DNA from 3 places in the Pseudomonas edaphica genome. Region 2 is predicted to be linked to each of the others. Evidence: riboswitches for the same ligand, from Rfam matches in the RefSeq annotation. Region 2 holds a riboswitch; each other region holds the start of a gene.

Region 1 (3,269 bases), 1.7 Mb from region 2:
GTGCAGCAAATAATATCATTGAGCCATCACTGCGTGTCAGCCCATAGCCCGAACATTCGCAGGGCGGTACAGCGCATCAATCCAGCATCCGACTAAGCAGCCGGTGCCCCTCTGCCGTCACCTCGACCATCGCCGACAGCATCACGCCGTCGGCACCGTCTGAGGAAAGCAGGCTCCAGAAATCTGGCGGCTGGTACCTCACACCCACTTTGCCCGCCTTGGCGATCACGTACACGTTCAGCACCTGCCCCGGTTGCATCAAGGGGCTGTCACCCTCGACCTTGTAACCGAGCACCTGCGGCTTTTGTATGCGCGCCTGGCCCATGGCGTAGCCCGCAAACTCACGCACCGCAACGGCCTGGCCCGCGTCCAGCTCCTGTTGTATCGCAGTCCCAACATTGGCCAGCCGCTGGCCACCCTGAACGTGAGCGACCCCATTGGCCAGCGCACGGCGCGCAGTGTCCAGCAATTGGCGCTGCGCCGGGGTGGCATTGGGTGTAGCGAACGTCCAGACCTGAGCAACATGGGCCTGGGCCGATGCCGCGATCAACTCAACTTTTACCAGCGCCGCGTCCGGGAACGGCACGTCGGTGGGCGGCGCGGCGCTCACCTGATTATTCACCGACACCGCCACCGCTGCCGGGTAACCGCGAAAGCCGAACATCATCGGCAACCAGCCGTGCTGCGCGTACTGGTCGAGTAAAAACCCCTGCACCGCAGTGCCGGTGCCGCCCTTGCGGATCAGCGGCGCGACCTTGAGTAACAGGTCACTGGCGATGGGCGCCAGTTTGGCTTCCTCGGCAAGAATGGTGGCGTCATCCAACTGGGCGATGGCGTGGGCCCTGTCGCCGATCGCGTCGGTGTAGCGGGCGAGCGCAGGGTCAGCGGCGTGTGCGCTCATGCAACACAGCAGTGGCACTATTCCCAGACGTATCAACATGGCCTTCCTTGGGGTGGTGATGGACGAGCCCGGATTGTACCTCCACCCAGCGCCCAAGATGGACTACCATACCGCGCCGGTTCCCAAACGGGACTAATAGGGAATTCGAAGCGCGGCCCATCGCGCCAATCGAAACTGCCCCCGCAACTGTAGGTGCCGAGCCTGCTCCCCATTGCCACTGGACCACGTCCGGGAAGGCCGGAGCGAGGCGACGACGCATCAGTCAGGAGACCTGCCGGCCCAGCGTTATCACTCACCGGCGGGGTGTCCGGGAAGGACATCCGCGCCCTGCAAACCTGCAGCGTTCAAAGGTGTGTTTCCGAGCCGTACCTGCCCTGTTTCCCGTACGGTTCACTCGGAGATTGCCCCATGCTGCTACGCGTTTGCGCCCTGATCACCGGCCTGGGCTTTTGTGCCCTGGCCCACGCCACGCCGACTCACTACCCGCTCACGGTGGAAAACTGCGGCAGCAGCGTCACCTTCCAACAAGCCCCGGCACGCAGCGTGACCATCGGCCAGGCCGCCACCGAGATGCTTTACGCTCTGGGCGTAGCGGACAAAGTGGTCGGCACTTCGCTGTGGTTCAACAGCGTATTACCGCAGTTCAAAGCGCAAAACGACAAGATCGAGCGCCTGGCCGACAACGAGCCGAGCTTCGAAGCTGTGATCGCCAAACGCCCACAACTGGTGGCCGCCGAGCTGGAATGGGTGGTCGGCCCGCAAGGCGTGGTCGGTACCCGCGAGCAATTCCACGAACTGAAGATTCCCACCTACGTGCTGCCCTCCGACTGCGAAGGCAAGGACAACCTGGTGGGCGCCGATGGCACGCGGCTGGAGCCGTTTCGCATCGACACGATCTATAAAAGCATCAGCCAGTTGGCTGAGATTTTCGACGTGCAAGCGCGTGGCCAACAGTTGAATGACGAACTCAAGGCCCGCCTGGCCAAGTCGGTCGCCACCGCCCAGGGTAAGGGCCTCAAGCACGCCAGTGCATTGGTGTGGTTTTCCAGCAGCGAAATGGCCGCCGACCCGTATGTAGCTGGCCACAAGGGCATTCCCGAATTCATGCTGCAAACCCTCGGCCTGCACAACGTGGTGCAGTCCGACGAAGAATGGCCCGCCGTCGGTTGGGAGACCATCGCCAAGGCCAACCCGACCTTCCTGGTGATCGCGCGCATGGACCGCCGTCGCTACCCGGCCGACGACCATGAAAAGAAACTCGCCTTCCTGCGCAGCGACCCGGTGACCCGCAACATGGACGCGGTGAAAAACAACCGCATCCTCATTATTGATGCCCTGGCGTTGCAGGCAAGCCTGCGCATGTTCGATGGCCTGGAACAACTGGCCGGTGCCATCGACGGCTACGACCTGTCGAAATGATGCGCACCCTACTCGCCCTCGCCGTGTTGCTGATGGCCGTGCTCGCCGGCACCGCCATCGGCGAAACCGCCATCGACCCGCAAGTGGTCTTGCAGGTGCTGGTCAACAAACTCTGGGCGGCCGGTTACGTGCTCGACCCGATCGATGAAGGCGTGGTGTGGAACTACCGCCTGACACGGGCGCTGGTTGCCGCCGCGTGTGGCGCCGGGCTGGCCACCTGCGGGGTGATCTTGCAGTCGCTGCTGCGCAACCCATTGGCCGATCCGTACCTGCTGGGCATCAGCGCGGGCGCCTCGACCGGTGCAGTGTTGGTGGCATTGATGGGCGTGGGCGGCGGGCTGATTTCGCTGTCGGCGGGCGCGTTTGTCGGCGCGATGGCGGCGTTTGCGTTGGTGATATTGCTGGCACGGGCCAGCGGCTCAGTCAGCGGCACCGGCCAGATCATCCTCGCCGGCATCGCCGGTTCGCAGCTGTTCAATGCCCTCACCGCGTTCCTGATCACCAAGTCCGCCAGTTCCGAACAGGCGCGCGGCATCATGTTCTGGCTGCTGGGCAACCTCAGCGGCGTGCGCTGGCCGTCGGTGTGGCTGGCGGTGCCGGTAGCGGTCGCAGGCCTGGCGGTGTGCTTGTGGCATCGGCGTGCGCTGGATGCGTTTACCTTTGGCGCCGACTCCGCGGCTTCGTTGGGTATTCCGGTGCGCCGTGTGCAATTTGTGCTTGTCGGTTGCGCGGCGCTGGTGACGGCGGTGATGGTGTCGATTGTCGGCTCCATCGGTTTTGTCGGGCTGGTGATTCCCCACGCCGTGCGCCTGCTGCTGGGCACCGGGCATTCGCGGTTGCTGCCCGCCAGTGCGCTGGGCGGCGCGTTGTTCTTGATCGCTGCTGATGTGCTGTCGCGCACCTTGATCAAAGGCCAGGTGATTCCTGTCGGTGTGGTCACTGCCTTGGT
Region 2 (3,269 bases):
GCGCATGGCCCGCCCGATACAGCGACGATTCGCTGAAACCATCACTGGCCAGCACCCGGCCCACCACAATCAACGCCGTACGCCGAAACCCTTTGGCCGCTACTTTCTCGGCAATATCCGCCAACGTGCCCAGCACCCAATCCTGATCCGGCCACGTCGCGCGGTGTACCACGGCAATCGGGCAGTCCGCGCCGTAGTGCGGCAGCAGTTCGGCGACGATTTTCTCCAGGTGGTTGACCCCCAGGTGAATCGCCATCGTTGTGCCATGCTGCGCCAAGCTGTCGAATGCCTCACCCGCCGGCATGCTGGTTTTATCGGCATAACGGGTCAGGATCACACTCTGGGCGATGTCCGGCAGGGTCAGCTCTGTTTCCAGCAACGCGGCGCAAGCCGACACTGCAGTCACCCCAGGGATGATCTGGAACGGTATGCCCAACTCACGCAAATAACGGATTTGCTCGCCAATCGCGCCATACAGGCTCGGGTCGCCGGAGTGAACGCGCGCCACATCCTGGTCGTTGGCGTGGGCTGCCTTGATCAGCTCAATGATCTGTTCCAGGTGCAATTCGGCGCTGTTGACTACCTGTTCAGCCTGATGACCTTGCAATACCGCTGCCGGCACCAGGGAGCCGGCATAGATGATCACCGGGCAACTGCGGATCAGCCGCTGGCCCTTGACGGTGATCAATTCCGGGTCGCCGGGGCCTGCGCCGATAAAGTAGACGGTCATGGGAATTCCTGTTGAAAAACGGGCGAGCATGAAAGTTGCTCATGATCGAGGAGGGCAATTATCGGGATTTTAGTCGGCGCACGCCAATGCAAAGGTGGCCTGGGCGGTTTTTTTGCGCGTGATCAACAGGCGGGCAGGGCGCTGGGAGAGCTGTTCAGCCAGGGCCAGGGCGGCGCTTTCGGCGATGCCATAGCAACCTGTATGCGCAAAAGCGACGGCTGACTTGTGGCTCAAGCGCTGTTCATAACCGGCCAATTGTGCAGCACTGAAACACTGCAAGGGCAGCTCCAGCAGTCGGGCCAGGGCCAGCAGGCCGGGTTCAGCCTGTTTGCGATCAATGCTCGCCAACGCGGTGATGCGTTGGCGTTCAATGCCGCCGTCGGCGAGGGCTGCGTCAAACAGGCCGAGCAGGGTGTGAACATCACAGCCGCGCTGGCAGCCCAGGCCGACCACCAGTGTCATGCCGAGTATTGACTGTCGCGGTTGCGGCGAAACAGCCATGCGCTGATCCAGCCCAAGGCCAGCCAGAAGGCCACGTTAGTCAGGTGCGAGGCGATTTTGAACTGTGCTTCCAGGGCTTCGGGTGCCAGCATCGAATGCACTTGCGGTTGCGGCGCGCCGATCACGTGGGGCACGGCCAGGATCGCCACGCCCAACACCTTGAGCAGCCAGCTACGACCAAACACCAGCAGTGCGATACCGGCGGCGGTGGAGGCCGCCGTGCCGATCCACCAGATCTGTCGTTGCGCCAGGTCGGCGGCAGCCGTGCCCGGCAACTCCGGCGGCAGCCCCAGGGTGGGCGCCAGTACAAACGTCGCGTAACCGGCCAAGCCCCAGAGCAACCCTTGAGCCGTGCGGGTCGGCGCGCGCAAGGTGTAGAGACCGGCCAGCATCAGCGCGAAACCGACCGCTACCACCAGGTTGCCGCCGGTGGTCGACAGCACACGCTGCCAGCCATTTTCCGGCTCCCAGGCTTCGGCGTCGTGGGTGTGGGCTGCGGCGCCAGCGGCGTGTTCGTGCACCACTTCGGCGGCCGGGGCATTTTCAAAGGTTTCCGCCTGCAGAATCAGCGGGGCGACCCAAAAGCTTTGCAGCAGGGTCAGCAACAGGGCGGCCAGCAGGCCAGTGAAACCTGCGGTTTGGGCAATACGCTTGATCATGTCGGCAGGCCTCAGTGGCACGGGAACGCGGCGCTGTGGCGGGTATCGTGGGCGGCGTTGTGTACCGCTTCGATATGCGAGAACCCGGCGAAGTACACCAGGCACGCGCCGAGGATCGACGCGCCGATGGCGGCGCCCAGGCGTTGGCTCAAGGTAGTGGTGCTGCTGGCGGTGTGCGAAGTGCTGCTGATGATCGACATGGCGCGTCCCTTCAGGGGTTCAGGGTGACGCAGGCGCATGAAAACCCCGCGAGGCAGGCACGCAGGGTTCTGAACAGCGCCCGCCCACCGCGGGTTTGTTATCTGATTTTTTCGGGCCGGTCTCCGGGCTTACGAGGGGCGCTCTTGGGAAAAGAGGTGGGCCGTATCAAGCATCTCCTTCCCATGCACAGGCACAGTGGATTTGATGCTTCGCTCGCTTACCGTTGCGGGGGCAGCACCGGACTCGTCATCACGCGATGACTCACCGGTTTCCCGTTTCACCCTGTGAAGGGCACCCGAAACAAGATGTGTAGGAGAGCATGGGCGGGCGACGGTAGTCAAATGCCGCGAGCCCCTGTAGCCTTGCACCTTCGAGGTTCTTCGGCCCACGCCGAAGCTAAGAAGGGAACGCGGTCCAAGCCGCGGCTGCCCCCGCAACTGTGAAGGGTTCAGCTGCCTGCCACGCCACTGCCATAACGGCGGGAAGGCGCAGCCAGCGCGGGTCGCAAGACCTGCAAGCCCCAAGCCAGGAGACCTGCCTCGCAACCGATTTTCTACTTAACCGGGCGGGGTGATCCGGTGACGAAATCCGCTGCTGCGCGCCGTCGCAGGGTCTATCGTCCCGTCTGCCCGCCCCCAAGGGCATCCGATGAAAACACTGGCCAAACTCCCCGTCACCATCGTTACCGGCTTCCTCGGTTCGGGTAAAACCACCTTGCTGCGCCATATGCTCGACAACGCTCAAGGCCGTCGCATCGCCGTGATCGTCAACGAATTCGGCGAACTGGGCATCGACGGTGAGATCCTCAAACAGTGCTCCATCGGTTGCACCGAAGAAGAAGCCAACGGCCGCGTTTACGAACTGGCCAACGGCTGCCTGTGCTGCACCGTGCAGGAAGAGTTCTTCCCGGTGATGCGCGAGCTGGTTGCACGTCGCGGCGACCTCGACCATATCCTTATTGAAACCTCGGGCCTGGCCCTGCCAAAACCGCTGGTGCAAGCCTTCCAGTGGCCGGAAATCCGCAGCGCCTGCACGGTTGACGCGGTAATCACCGTGGTCGACAGCCCGGCCGTGGCTGCCGGCACCTTCGCCGCCTTCCCGGACCAGGTTGACGCCCAGCGCAAACTCGACCCGAACCTGGACCACGAATCGCCGCTGCACGAGCTGTTTGCCGACCA
Region 3 (3,269 bases), 2.0 Mb from region 2:
AAGATCACCTTGTAGCCACTGTGCGGTTTGCGGTTCCACGAACCATGCTGGCCAATAAACGCGCCGTTGCTGAACTGTGCCGGGAGTTTACTGCCCTCGGCAAACGTCAACCCAAGGGACGCGGTATGCGGCCCCACGGCATAGTCCGGGGCGATGGCCTTGGCGACCAGGTCGGGGTTTTGCGGTGAGACCCGCACGTCCACATGTTGGCCGTAGTAACTGAAGGGCCAGCCATAAAACGCGCCATCCTTGACCGAGGTGATGTAGTCCGGCACCAGGTCGCTGCCGATTTCATCGCGCTCGTTGACCGCCGTCCACAGCTTGCCGCTCTGCGGTTCCCAGGCCATGCCATTGGGGTTGCGCAAACCGGAGGCAAAGATACGGTGCTGGCCCGTCGCGCGGTCGACCTCCCAGATCGCCGCTCGGCCTTCCTCCGCCGCCAGGCCATTCTCACCGACATTGCTGTTGGAGCCGACACTCACATACAACTTACTGCCGTCCTTGTTGGCCACCACGTTTTTGGTCCAGTGGTGGTTGATGCTGCCGCCCGGCAGGTCGACCACCTTGGTGCCGGCCTCCTTGATCGCGGTTTCACCCGGCTGGTAAGGGAAGCGCAGCAGCTTGTCCGAATCGGCGACGTACAGGTCGTTACCCACCAGGGTCATGCCAAACGGTAAATTGAGGTTCTCCAGAAACACCGTGCGCGTCTCGGCCACGCCATCATGGTCGGCATCGCGCAGCAGTGTGATGCGGTTCGGGCTCGGCACGCCCGCGCCCGCGCGGCCCATGACCTTCTCCATCACCCAGCCACGAATGCCCGTGGCGTCATCCGGTTTGGGTGGCGAATTGGTTTCGGCTACCAGCACATCCCCGTTAGGCAAAACGTAGAGCCAGCGCGGGTGATCCAGGCCTTCGGCAAATGCCGCTACTTGAGTCCCGGCAGCGGCTGTCGGCTTGGCACCCTCCGGCCAGCCGATCGCCGGGGCGATGTTTACGGTGGGGATAAGGGTTTTGTTCGGCTCCGGCAGCTTGGGCGATGGCCCGGTGCCTTCCGAGACCTGCAGGGTAGAGCTTTCACCGCAGGCGGCGAGGGTGCCTGCCAGCATGATCAGTAAGGCGAGTCTGGTTTTGTGCATGGTTTTCTCCTTAATACCTGTAAAGGTAGAGAAGCGCGGCAGTCGGATGGTTCAAGTGCAAGGCCAGCTTTAATTGACGCTCCACCCCCAACCCACTAACCTTCGCGGCTTGTTCCAGGTGCTCTGTGGCCCATGTGCCGACAGAGTGAAACAGGGAAGCCGGTGAGTGAGCGCGTTTGTACACAGCGCAGCCGCAATTCCGGCGCTGCCCCCGCAACGGTAAATGAGTCAAAACGGTGCCTTTTGCCACTGTATCCGCGTGATATGGGAAGGCGCGCCGTTGGCCTGCTCGCGCTATCAGCAGAGCGCCACTCATGAGCCCGGAGACCGGCCTGGATCATCCAACAGCATCACGGTGGGCGATGCTTGGCTGTCTGTTTTTCTTTTTCCTGCCCGCCGTTTTTGTCCAGCCCCAACGGAGAGCTGCCATGACTGATTCCCCCGACCGCGACGAACGCCACCTGGCGCGCATGCTGCGCAAAAAAGCCGTGATCGACGAGCGTATCGCCAATTCCCCAAACGAATGCGGCTTGCTGCTGGTGCTGACCGGTAACGGCAAAGGCAAAAGCAGCTCGGCATTCGGCATGCTCGCCCGCGCCATGGGCCACGGCATGCAGTGCGGCGTGGTGCAGTTCATCAAGGGGCGTAACAGCACCGGCGAAGAGTTGTTCTTCCGGCGTTTCCCCGAGCAAGTGCGTTTCCATGTAATGGGCGAAGGCTTCACCTGGGAAACCCAGGACCGCCAGCGCGACATCGCCGCCGCCGAAGCCGCCTGGGCAGTTTCCCGCGAATTGCTGAAAGACCCGTCCATCGGCCTGGTGGTGCTGGACGAGTTGAACATCGCCCTCAAGCACGGCTACCTCGATCTGGACCAGGTGCTCAGCGACCTGCAGGCCCGCCCACCCATGCAGCACGTTGTGGTGACTGGCCGTGGCGCCAAGCCTGAACTGATCGAAATGGGCGACACCGTCACCGAAATGGGCATGCTCAAGCACGCGTTCCAGGCCGGTATCAAGGCACAGAAGGGCGTCGAACTTTGAACCAGCCCCGTCATTGCCCAGCCGTATTGATCGCCGCTCCGGCGTCCGGCCAGGGCAAAACCACCGTCACCGCCGCGCTCGCCCGCTTGCACCGCAACCTGGGGCGCAAGGTGCGCGTGTTCAAATGCGGGCCGGATTTTCTCGACCCGATGATCCACGAGCGCGCCAGCGGTGCGCCGGTGTATCAGTTGGACATGTGGATGGTGGGCGAGCGAGAAAGTCGCCGCTTGCTGTGGGAAGCAGCCGGCGAGGCTGACCTTATTCTCATCGAAGGCGTAATGGGGCTGTTTGACGGCACACCGTCGAGCGCCGACCTGGCGCGGCACTTTGGTGTGCCGGTGCTCGGGGTCATTGATGGCACCGCCATGGCCCAGACCTTTGGTGCCTTGGCCTTGGGCCTGGCGCGCTACCAGCCGGACTTGCCATTCGCCGGTGTGCTGGCCAATCGCGTTGGCACCCTGCGTCATGCGCAACTGCTCGAAGGCAGCCTCACCGAAGGCCTGCGCTGGTATGGCGCGTTGTCCCGTGAAACGGGAATTGAATTACCGAGTCGTCACCTGGGCCTGGTGCAAGCCAGTGAACTCAATGACCTCGATGCGCGCCTGGACGCCGCAGCCCAGGCGCTGGGCAGCAGCTGCGAAGTGGCGTTGCCGCCGCCGGTGACGTTCGCCGCGCCGCAACTGATTGAGGCTGAGCCGCTGTTGGCCGGTGTGCGTATTGCCGTAGCCCGTGATGAAGCCTTCGCTTTTACCTACGGCGCCAGCCTGGATCTGTTGCGGGCAATGGGCGCTGAGTTGAAGTTTTTCTCGCCGATCCATGATCACCAATTGCCCGACGCCGACAGCCTGTACTTGCCCGGCGGCTATCCCGAATTGCATCACCAGGCACTGTCTGAAAACACCCGGATGCTTGCGGCTATTCGCGCCCATCATGCGGCTGGCAAACCACTGCTGGCTGAATGTGGCGGCATGCTCTACCTGCTGGATTCGCTCACCGATGTGGACGGCGCCCGTGCCGAACTGGTCGGCCTGCTGCAAGGCGATGCGGTGATGCAAAAGAAACTTGCCGCCCTGGCCCTGCAAAGTGTCGAGTT

What was found. A riboswitch is a leader RNA that binds a small molecule or an ion and turns the genes downstream of it on or off. The one in region 2 is predicted to bind cobalamin.
Region 1: it holds a riboswitch for cobalamin, as region 2 does, so the genes downstream of both, ACQY47_RS24730 (ABC transporter substrate-binding protein) here and ACQY47_RS02260 (CbtB domain-containing protein) in region 2, are expected to answer to the same signal.
Region 3: it holds a riboswitch for cobalamin, as region 2 does, so the genes downstream of both, cobO (cob(I)yrinic acid a,c-diamide adenosyltransferase) here and ACQY47_RS02260 (CbtB domain-containing protein) in region 2, are expected to answer to the same signal.

Annotation. Positions count from the first base shown of each region.
Region 1 covers NZ_OZ255725.1:5,425,883-5,429,151, reverse strand. The annotation lists gene ACQY47_RS24735 (M24 family metallopeptidase) at 77-940, opposite strand; cobalamin riboswitch at 1,001-1,194, shown strand; gene ACQY47_RS24730 (ABC transporter substrate-binding protein) at 1,310-2,320, shown strand; gene ACQY47_RS24725 (FecCD family ABC transporter permease) at 2,317-3,269, shown strand, end outside.
Region 2 covers NZ_OZ255725.1:556,826-560,094, reverse strand. The annotation lists gene cobM (precorrin-4 C(11)-methyltransferase) at 1-730, opposite strand, end outside; gene ACQY47_RS02270 (cobalamin biosynthesis protein) at 800-1,192, opposite strand; gene ACQY47_RS02265 (CbtA family protein) at 1,189-1,890, opposite strand; gene ACQY47_RS02260 (CbtB domain-containing protein) at 1,902-2,090, opposite strand; cobalamin riboswitch at 2,188-2,405, opposite strand; cobalamin riboswitch at 2,448-2,647, shown strand; gene cobW (cobalamin biosynthesis protein CobW) at 2,740-3,269, shown strand, end outside.
Region 3 covers NZ_OZ255725.1:5,106,750-5,110,018, forward strand. The annotation lists gene ACQY47_RS23320 (PQQ-dependent sugar dehydrogenase) at 1-1,136, opposite strand, end outside; cobalamin riboswitch at 1,236-1,486, shown strand; gene cobO (cob(I)yrinic acid a,c-diamide adenosyltransferase) at 1,565-2,176, shown strand; gene ACQY47_RS23330 (cobyrinate a,c-diamide synthase) at 2,173-3,269, shown strand, end outside.